DNA from 3 places in the Clostridium sp. CTA-17 genome. Region 1 is predicted to be linked to each of the others. Evidence: riboswitches for the same ligand, from Rfam matches in the RefSeq annotation. Region 1 holds a riboswitch; each other region holds the start of a gene.
The links. A riboswitch is a leader RNA that binds a small molecule or an ion and turns the genes downstream of it on or off. The one in region 1 is predicted to bind cyclic di-GMP.
Positions count from the first base shown of each region.

Region 1 (3,294 bases):
TTTAGTACAAGTAGTTATGCTATCTCACAGGTAATTGGTACAATTACTGGAGGATATATCTCAACATATTTAAGTTGGCAAGTACTATTCTTAATTCCATTATTAACTTTAGTAATATTACCTTTTATATTAAAATATATTCCTAAGGAAAAAGCTAAAGCTGGTAATGTTGATTTTATAGGATTTATATTAGTTGCAACAGTTGCAGCAACATTAATGATCTTTGTTTCAGGATTCCAATGGGGAGTTTTTATAGGATTTATAGTTGCGCTTGTGTTATTCCTTATATACATAAGTAAAAATGAAAATGCTTTTATAAGCATTAAGTTTTTCACAAATAGAAACTTTATATCAGTATTACTTGTAGCATTTGTTATATATAGTGTACAACTTGCATTTATATTTATGTTTCCATTTTTAGTTGAATCTATATACAATTATAGATTAGACCAAATTTCATTACTTTTAGTTCCTTCATATGTTTTAGCTGCTACTGTAGGAGCTTTATCAGGAAAGGTTTCTAAGAGAATAGGAAGTAAGCAATGTATTCAAATGGCTATAATAGGTATAATAATTAGCCTTGTTTTAGGAGCTTTATTTGTAAAAACATCAGTACTAGTATTTATTTTTATAATGATATTATTCTCAAGTTCATTTGCTTTAATGTATGCACCTATGATTGATACATTAACAAGAACAATACCTAAAGAAAAAACAGGAACTGCTATTGGTTTCTATAATTTCTGCCTAAATATAGCTACTTCAATAGGAATAACATATGTAGCAATATTTATGGAAACTAAGTATTTAGGAAAGAACTTTACTGGACTTTTTAATGATTCAATAGCTATACAATATAGTAACGTTTTACTAGTGTTAGCAGTTATATCCTTAGTTGCATTTGTATTATACTGGACTTTAATCGGAAGAAGAGAGAAAAAGTAAAATTACAAATGAAATTTTAGAAGTTTATAAAGAATAGTTTAAAAAACTAAATATTAAAAGCCTATAGGGTGGTCAATATAAAAAGGCTATCTTATAGGTTTTTTATTTGTAAAATTTAGAATATTATAAATATGTTGAGTTTTTTAATAAAATATTAAAAGGATTATTTTTAATATTAAATTTATTATAAACACTATAAAATTAAAAAAATTTATGATATTATAACTTTAAAAAATGGGCAAAATTAGAGAAATCTAATGACGCAAAGCTATAGGGACTAAGGTTTATAACTATGTCAGCCAGTTGCCAAAGAGTGCATTAAGCTTTTTGTTTTATAATAACTAGAGAGGAGGTTGTAGATTAAAAATTTATTTTGTACAAGCTTATATTAAATTGTAAGTAGAAATGCACTTCTGAGGGGAAAGTCAATCAGGAGGAGAGAAAATGAATAAGAGAAAAATAGCGGCTATAATTTTAGCTACAATGATTACAAATCTTTCTGCTACAACAATGGATGTTTTAGCACAGGAATTAAACACTAAAAACAATTCTAAGGTAGAAGCTAGTCATAATGATGAATCACATCAAGCAAGAGTAAGTAAGTTTGATTTATATAATAGTGATAAATTAGACGCTTATAATCAAGAATTTCAAATCAGCAGATCAAATATAAAATCCATAACTAATAATGGTGGAAAGTATAATAGTTCTACTATTGATAAAGCTATAGATGGGAATCTAGATACCCATTGGGAAACGGGAAAACCTAATGATGCAAATTTCACAAACGAAGTAGTAGTTACATTTAATGAAATAACTAATATAGATAGAATTGTATATTCTGCAAGAAGAGACTCTGCAAGGGGAAAAGGCTTTGCAAAGGAATTTGAAATATATGCTTCTCTTACAGATGATGGAGATGATTTTAGCTTAGTAAGCAGTGGAGAATATACAGAATCAACTAGAGATTTAGTTGAAATAAAGTTTAATCCAACTGATTTTAAAAGATTAAAGTTTAAATTTAAAAAGGCTGACCAGAACTGGGCTTCATCAGCAGAATTCATCTTCTATAAAGAAGATAAATTAAATGAAAAGTTTAATGGATTATTTACAGATTCTAGTATGAATAAAGTATCTGAGGAATTTAATACATTAGAGAAATTAAATGCCTTTGAGAATGAATTAAAAGATCATCCAATGTATGATTTATACAAGGAAGGACTAAATAATGCTAGAGCTATTTTAACAGAAACTTCTGAGAATCCTACTAAGGCAACTTTAGGACAAATAACATATAATCTTAATGATGATTATAATAATCAATATAGAATGCCTTATACAAACATAAAATCAATAAAAAATAATGGAAGACATTATGCTGCTCAAAATATTGAAAAAGCTGTTGATAATGATGTAAATACTTATTGGGAAACAGGAACATTAAACAATTCTTCATTTAACAATGAAGTTGAAGTTGAGTTTAATGATTTAGTAACTTTAGATAGAATAGTTTATGGTTCTAGACAAAGTGACCTAAAAGGCTTTGCTGAAGAGGTTGAAATATATGCTTCTAGAACAAGTAAAGGGGATACATATAAGTTAGTTGCTACAGGAACCCATGAAGCTACTAAGGGATTAGTTGAAGCTAAATTTGAGCCTACGGAATTTAAAAGAGTTAAGTTTAAATTTAAGAAGTCTAAGCAAAATTCTGCAACTTTAAATGAATTAATGTTTTATAAGCCAGATGAAGTTTATTCTTCAATATCTAAGCTTTTTACAGACGGTACTATGAGCGAGGTTAGTGAAAAGTTTAATAGTTTAGAAAAAATAAATGCCTTTAAAGAAAAAGCTAAAAATCATCCATTATATAATGACTTTAAAGAAACTATAGACTTAGCTGAATCATTAATTTCTAATTCAAGAAAAGAGGATGTACTTGAATTAGAAATGAGAGGAGACTCTATAAGTGAAGCTAAAAAGAGAAAGGTATGGAATTTTCAAGACTGGCAAATAACAGGACTATCTGCTAGAGCTGGAGATAAAATAAATGTATATGTGGATGTGGCAGAAGGGGAACCTACTCCAACATTATTATACAAACAATCTTTAACTCAACATGGTGGAGCAACAAGCTTTCAATTAAAGCCTGGTAAAAATGAAATAACTATACCAGAAATAAATTATGAATCTAATGGAATACCTAAGGATGTTATTCAAGGAGGAGATTTATTCTTTACAAATTATAAAAGTGATAATCAAACAAGAGCACCAAAGGTAAGAATAGAAGGAGCAAGTAAATATCCTGTATTTATTCTAGGAAAATCAGATGAAAATGAAGTAATGAAAGAG
Region 1 covers NZ_BAAABF010000002.1:440,554-443,847, forward strand. The annotation lists gene ACYUCG_RS06350 (MFS transporter) at 1-945, shown strand, start outside; cyclic di-GMP riboswitch class I at 1,173-1,256, shown strand; gene ACYUCG_RS06355 (NPCBM/NEW2 domain-containing protein) at 1,390-3,294, shown strand, end outside.

Region 2 (3,294 bases), on a different contig from region 1:
GCATTTTTCCCTGAAGGTGTTAATTTTCCAACTCCATTTTGATTTAATTCGTAATTATTTTTTTGAGAACTAAATTTTAAAACTTTTTTTGGATTGCTCTCTTCAAACAATTTAAATTTAGCTCCTAAAATAGGAATTTCTTTTTCATTTATTTTGTTTATAACTAAGTTACAAGTAGTTGGTAGAGGATCATCCTTAGCCACAACCTTAACTATCTTACTTTCATCATTTACAGTAAATTCAATAGGAGTTTGATCAAGTTTATACCCCTTAGGAGCCTTTATTTCTTCTAATTTATAATCTCCATTAGGTAATTCAAACCTTATTGGCCCTTCAGAACTCGATGTAAACGTTTTAATTTCTTGATTGTACACATCCTTAACAGTTTTACCGTCTTTAGTTGTTAGTTTAAAAACTGCTCCTTCAAGTAAATTTGATTCTGCATCGTCTTTAGAAACCTTGATTATTTCCACTAAAGGATTTTTTTTAGTTGAAACTTCATTGGTTGGATTCCCATTTATGTATGCAATGTTTTTAACTTCATCCCCTGGACTTACACCTTTCATACTTGCTTCTATGGTAATATATGCTGGTTTTTTAGCATCTATATTTTCATTACTATTTTTAATAACTAGCTCTTTTGTATTTTCATCAAAATCAATTATAAATTGATCAGTAGCTGTAATTTTAATATCACTTAATCTAGAATCTAATTTATCAAAAATATTTAAAGTATCTTTTAAAAAGTATCCATAAGAATCAAACTTAATTTGATATTTAATTTTTTGATCATTAGGATCATTTTTTACTTTTGTCTTATCAACATATTTATAAACATTTAATGCCCCTGCATCCTTTGATAATTTTGAATAATGTTTTGAAGGCAAATCCTTATCACCATCATAATGTAAGTTAGCATTATTTAAATACCCACTTTCAGTAGAAGTAATTCGCGTCTGATAGCTAATTGAGTAACGTTCATATTTTATATCTCCAAAACTTATTTCTAAATATTTGGTATCAGCTTTAATTCTATTGCCCTCCCAAAAATCTTTTGTAACATCTGTACTTCTTTCATCATAATATCCCATTCTTTTTATGGATATACTATTTACATCTAAAGCCATTCCCTTTGGAATATTATCAATAAAATCAGCATTTCTCAGATAACTTCTTGTATTGGGATTTATACCATCACCTAAATTTATCTCTACATAATATTGTATTGGCTCATTTCTATTGACTATTTCTCCGTAATATTCCTTTCCATGTCCATTATCTGTAGCAGCTGTTGGTAAGTTAGCAGTTTTATACATAAGTGGATATTGACCACCTGAACTAGGATTAGAATATTCTTCTCCTGTTATATAAATAGTCTTTGGTCTACCATTTAAATCAATACTAACTGGGTAGCTTACTCCCTTTCTAATATTACTATTTCCTACAAATCTTATAATCATATATCCCGTTACGGCTTTTTCTACATTTTCATTAAAGGTTAAAGTTACCACTCCATCCTTAACATCAAAGTCTTTAAAATGCTGCTCAGGACATTTAGGTTCTATATCTTTAAATATATCTGGTAAACTAATGATAATTTTATCACCATTTTTAAGCTTATCTTTATTTAAAATTTTATAGTCAATCCGTAAATTATTGCTTATATCTTTAGCCACAGTATTGCTTTCAAAAGTAGCACTTGTAATTTCAACAGCACCATCATTTTGAAGTGATTTTGATTCTTCTCCTAAAGCAATACTTCCAGGTGCGATCATAATCAATATCATAGAAATAATAATTGACCATAAGGTAAATATATTATAATTTTTACTATTTTTCATAAAATAAGCCCTCCTCTCTTAAAAATGGAAAATAAAAAACCGACTATATTTATAATTTTTATAAATATAGTCGGTTGCATCACTAACTCAGTATATCCCAGATGCCCAGATACAGAATATACATCAACGTTTCTATAATATTTTAGTATTTACTAATTATTTCTTAAAACTCATTACTTTTTAATATTCAATTTTCAATTTGTATCTGTATGTTACAGTATTTTAAAAAAATTGTCAAAATACATTTTTTCTAAGCAAATATTGTTTATTAAATTTATCAAGTTTTTATTATTAATACAATAAATTTTAATATAATTTAATATCAACTTATCAATAAAGATTTGTTTTTTTTATGTTTTCGACACGAATCTTTATCATTTTTTCATCTTAATTTTATATTTTAAACTTAAAATAATCTTAAATAATTTTGTCTAAATTTAATTCTTTGATATATTTTACTGGAACATAATTACAAAGCCATACATTATTCTTAGATAAATAAAACTTAATTCCATCCTTAAACATACTTTCTGAATCTACTTCTAAAATAACTAAATCGCCATGTCTTTTTCCAACAATACTTGCAGTTTCTATATCCTTTGATAAATGAACATACTGTCTTTCCTTCTTTATAAGTCCATTTTTCAAAATTGACTCTAAATATTTTCTTCCAGTACCATGATATAAAACCTTTGGTGGCTTAATAGACTCTAAGCCTAGATCTACTTTAATTGAATGACCTTGATTAGCTCTTATTTTGCTCTTATCCTCATTAAAAGAATATCTCCCCTTTGAGTCTTCTCTAACTATTCTTTCTAAATCATCCATGCTAAATCCTTCATAGGACTTATCTATCCCCTCTATTAAATCTAATACTCTTAAATATCCATGCTCATCTAGTTTTAATCCTATTTCTTCTGGCTTATGTCTTAGTATTAAACTTATGTATTTACTTATCTTTGAATCATTATTTTTCATGCCACCAATTCCCTTACTCTCCTATGATATTTCTAACTTATCCTAATAAAGCATAATAAAATTATCTTCAAAAATAAATTTTAGATTATTAATATCATTATCTTCTTAATAAGAGAATTCTATCATAAATAGTACCTTTTTAACCACTTAGACCATGTGAATTTAATCTCTAAAAGCGCTTTGCCGGACTTGTACCAGACTTTTATAAGTCCGTCACATACTTTAAAGCCTTGATATAACTTACTTAGAAGGACTTATGACGGACTTTGACGGACTTTTTTCTATTTCTATGTATACATGTATACTATATATTTTTTTATTTTTTTCCCTATATTCCAGAAAAGGAAAAAGTCCGTCACTTCCGTCAAAACCATTGGTATCACTAGAAAAACTCCGGTTTCAACTCCGTCAAAAATACGTCACAACTCTGTCACTAAAGAATAAAATATTAAAATAATACTATTTTCTATTAAAA
Region 2 covers NZ_BAAABF010000009.1:17,796-21,089, reverse strand. The annotation lists gene ACYUCG_RS13025 (SpaA isopeptide-forming pilin-related protein) at 1-1,841, opposite strand, end outside; cyclic di-GMP riboswitch class II at 1,901-1,984, opposite strand; gene ACYUCG_RS13020 (RNA 2'-phosphotransferase) at 2,259-2,819, opposite strand.
Region 2: linked by a shared signal. The riboswitch ahead of ACYUCG_RS13025 (SpaA isopeptide-forming pilin-related protein) and the one ahead of ACYUCG_RS06355 (NPCBM/NEW2 domain-containing protein) in region 1 are both predicted to bind cyclic di-GMP.

Region 3 (3,294 bases), on a different contig from region 1:
AGTAGTGGGAGTTATATACTATGTAGTATTCGTAGTTATGATAAAGAAATTTGACTTAAAGACTCCAGGTAGAGAAGATGATGAGGATGATGATTCAAATGCAGTTTTAGCAAATAATAACTACACTGAAGTTGCAAAAATCATCTTAGAAGGACTAGGTGGACCTTCTAATATTACTTCAATTGATAACTGTATAACTAGATTAAGATTAGAAGTAAAAGATAATACACTAGTTAATGAGAAAAAGATAAAATCATCTGGTGTTTCAGGAGTTATAAGACCTGGAAAAACAAGTGTTCAAGTTATAGTTGGAACACAAGTACAATTCGTAGCTGACGAGTTTAAGAAGCTTTGTAAGTCTAAGAATTACGTATAATAATTAATATGGTTAATATAAAGGTTTTATATTAAAAGTTTAATATTTAGATTAAGACTTTTAAATAAAAAAATAATAAAGTATCTCTTATATTTAAAAATAATTCCAGTGGAGTAGTTAGATATTTCTACTGGAATTTTTTTATAAGAAACCCCAATTGTATAGAATTTAAAATGATTTGTATAAATGTATAGATTTTAATTCTAATTAATTTGTATATATTGTAAAATAAATTAATATAGTTATTAGAATATAGATTGGGGAGATTTTATGAAACAAGCAGATTTAACAGGAATTCTAGTACTTGCTTTTTTAGGTGGAGGAATATTAACCTTTTTAGGGACAATAATTAAATACTTTAATGCAGGAGATATTCTTAATGGCTTTGATGAAAAGAAGCATGATAAAGAGAAAGTATCTAGAATTGTCGGAATGGATTTTTTGATAATTGGATTAAGTGTAATAATAATTGCTCTTATTAGTATATTTATAGATAAGAAATATTATAATGCTATAATGATAACACAAGGAATTATCATTGTTTTGGGATTAATAAAAGCTTTATATGATCAATTCTTTAAATGTGGTAAAAATTAATTGCAAATAAATATGAAGATGGGGTGTTTTTATGTTTAAATTAAATCTAAAAGAAGACGATATTCTAATGAAAATTACTGTTATGAAACAAGTGAGTAATAAAGATGCAGCTATAAATTTTATATCAAATTTAGTAACTAGAGCTGGTGGAGATGTTGCGTATAAAGTTAATCTAATTACAACTAAGGATTCTCTTTATTTAGAGCATGTAGGACATGCATCCTTAGGTTATGCTGAAGAAACAAGAGAGGTTGATCAGATACCATTTGAAGATTTAAAAGAATTTTCAGTAACTACTAAAGATAACAATGAAGAAGTAAAAATAGTAACTACTAATAAAGAATTTAATCTTTTTAGAGACAATTCAAGAGGTGATAATTTAGCTTTAACTATGGCTAAGGTAGTAGAAGATCTAAAGTAATATAGATTTAAATTAATATAAAACTATAAAAATACGTGTGTTTATTTAAATTTACAAATTAGTAATATAATTCATAAAGGGATAAATAAAAAGCTAGTAAGAGAAAAGGGAAAGTTCTTACTAGCTTTTATTGTTTATAATTGAGTATCTATAAATTAGTGGTTTTTTAGGATTTAATTTTATCTATAAAGTAATCTTATAAAAGATGAATAAATTGTAAAAAAATATAAATAATAAGTCGTTTTTTATAATATTACATAAAAATTTATAATATCTTATATTGAATATAGAATTAAATTTTTGTATTATATAAATACTAAAATAATATATTGGCAAACCTAGGGAAATCTAGAGACGCAAAGCTAAAGGGGCTAAGGTTATATTATAACTATGCTAGCCAGTTGCCGAAGAATTAATATTCTTTGTTTTAATAGAGTTAATTTATAAATATATACTTAAAGTATGTATTTATTTTTAGAGCTATTTTTTAGGCAACTATCCTTTAATTAATATTAAGGATAGTTTTTTTTGAATAAAAAAGATCACTCTATTATATGGTATAGACGTAGGTAGATAACTCTTGGTTACATATAAATATGAGGGGGAAAATTATGAAGAAAAAAATATCTAAAATTCTTATTGCATCAATGATAATGTCAAATGCAAGTCCAATCTTAAATGTTTATGCTAGTGAGGTTATAAAGAAAAAAATAACTTCTATAGAGGAAAGTATAATAAATCAAGCATCTATAAATCAATTCAATTTAAATAGCTACGAAAATTTTGAAGGGTACAATGAAAAATATAAAGTACAAAGAAATGAAATAGTTTCAATAACAAATAATGGTGGACAATATTCATCAAGCTCTATAGATAAAGCTATAGATGGTGATTTATCTACTCACTGGGAAACCGGAAGACAAAATAGTTCTGATTTTACAAATGAAGTTGTAGTTGAATTTAATGATTTAGAATCAATAGATAGAATAGCATATGCAACAAGACAAGATGGAGCAAGAGGAAAGGGATATCCAACAGAGTTTGATATATATGCTTCACAAACTGGAAATGATGATGACTTTAAATTAGTTTCTCAAGGGACAAGCAAGTCAACAGGAAACCTTATGGAGTTTAAGTTTGATACAGTACAAGCTAAGAAAATAAAATTTGTCTTTAAAGTAGCAGATAGAAACTGGGCAAGTGCTTCAGAGTTTTGGTTTTATAAGGAAGATAAAATCATGGATAAGGTGAATTCTATATTCACAAATGAAGAGAAAAACAAGGTGAATCCAGAATTTGACACTATAGAAAAATTAGATGTTTTTGAAAATGAGATTAAAGATCATCCATTTTATGAGAGTTTTAGAGAAATAATAGAAAATGCTAAGTTAGTTTTACAAGGAAACAATGTAGTTTACAAGGATGCCTTAGTAAGTAAATTTAAAGATTTTAATGATGAATCATTAAAAAAATATAATGAACTATTTAAGATAAATACATCATCAATAACGACTAATGGAGGAAATTATGCAGAGAATACAATAGATAGAGCTATTGATGGCGATGTTAATACAAAATGGCATTCTGGAAAGCAAAATAGTTCTGATTTTACAAATGAAGTAATAATTACTTTAGATAAATTAGAGACTTTAGATAGAGTAGTTTACACAAACTTAAATATGAGAGGATTTGCTGAGGCCTTTGACATATATACATCAAAGACAACTTCTGGAGATACCTTTGAAAAAGTTACTTCAGGAAACAGTAAAGTAACAAAAGACTCAATAGAAATTAAGTTTAATCCAACAGAAGCAAGAAGAGTTAAATTTGTATTTAAAAAAGGATATGAAAACTGGGCTTTAGCATCAGAGTTTACTTTCTATAAAGAAGATCAGTTAAG
Region 3 covers NZ_BAAABF010000001.1:538,078-541,371, forward strand. The annotation lists gene nagE (N-acetylglucosamine-specific PTS transporter subunit IIBC) at 1-376, shown strand, start outside; gene ACYUCG_RS02320 (DUF3784 domain-containing protein) at 647-973, shown strand; gene ACYUCG_RS02325 (hypothetical protein) at 1,005-1,394, shown strand; cyclic di-GMP riboswitch class I at 1,716-1,803, shown strand; gene ACYUCG_RS02330 (NPCBM/NEW2 domain-containing protein) at 2,006-3,294, shown strand, end outside.
Region 3: linked by a shared signal. The riboswitch ahead of ACYUCG_RS02330 (NPCBM/NEW2 domain-containing protein) and the one ahead of ACYUCG_RS06355 (NPCBM/NEW2 domain-containing protein) in region 1 are both predicted to bind cyclic di-GMP.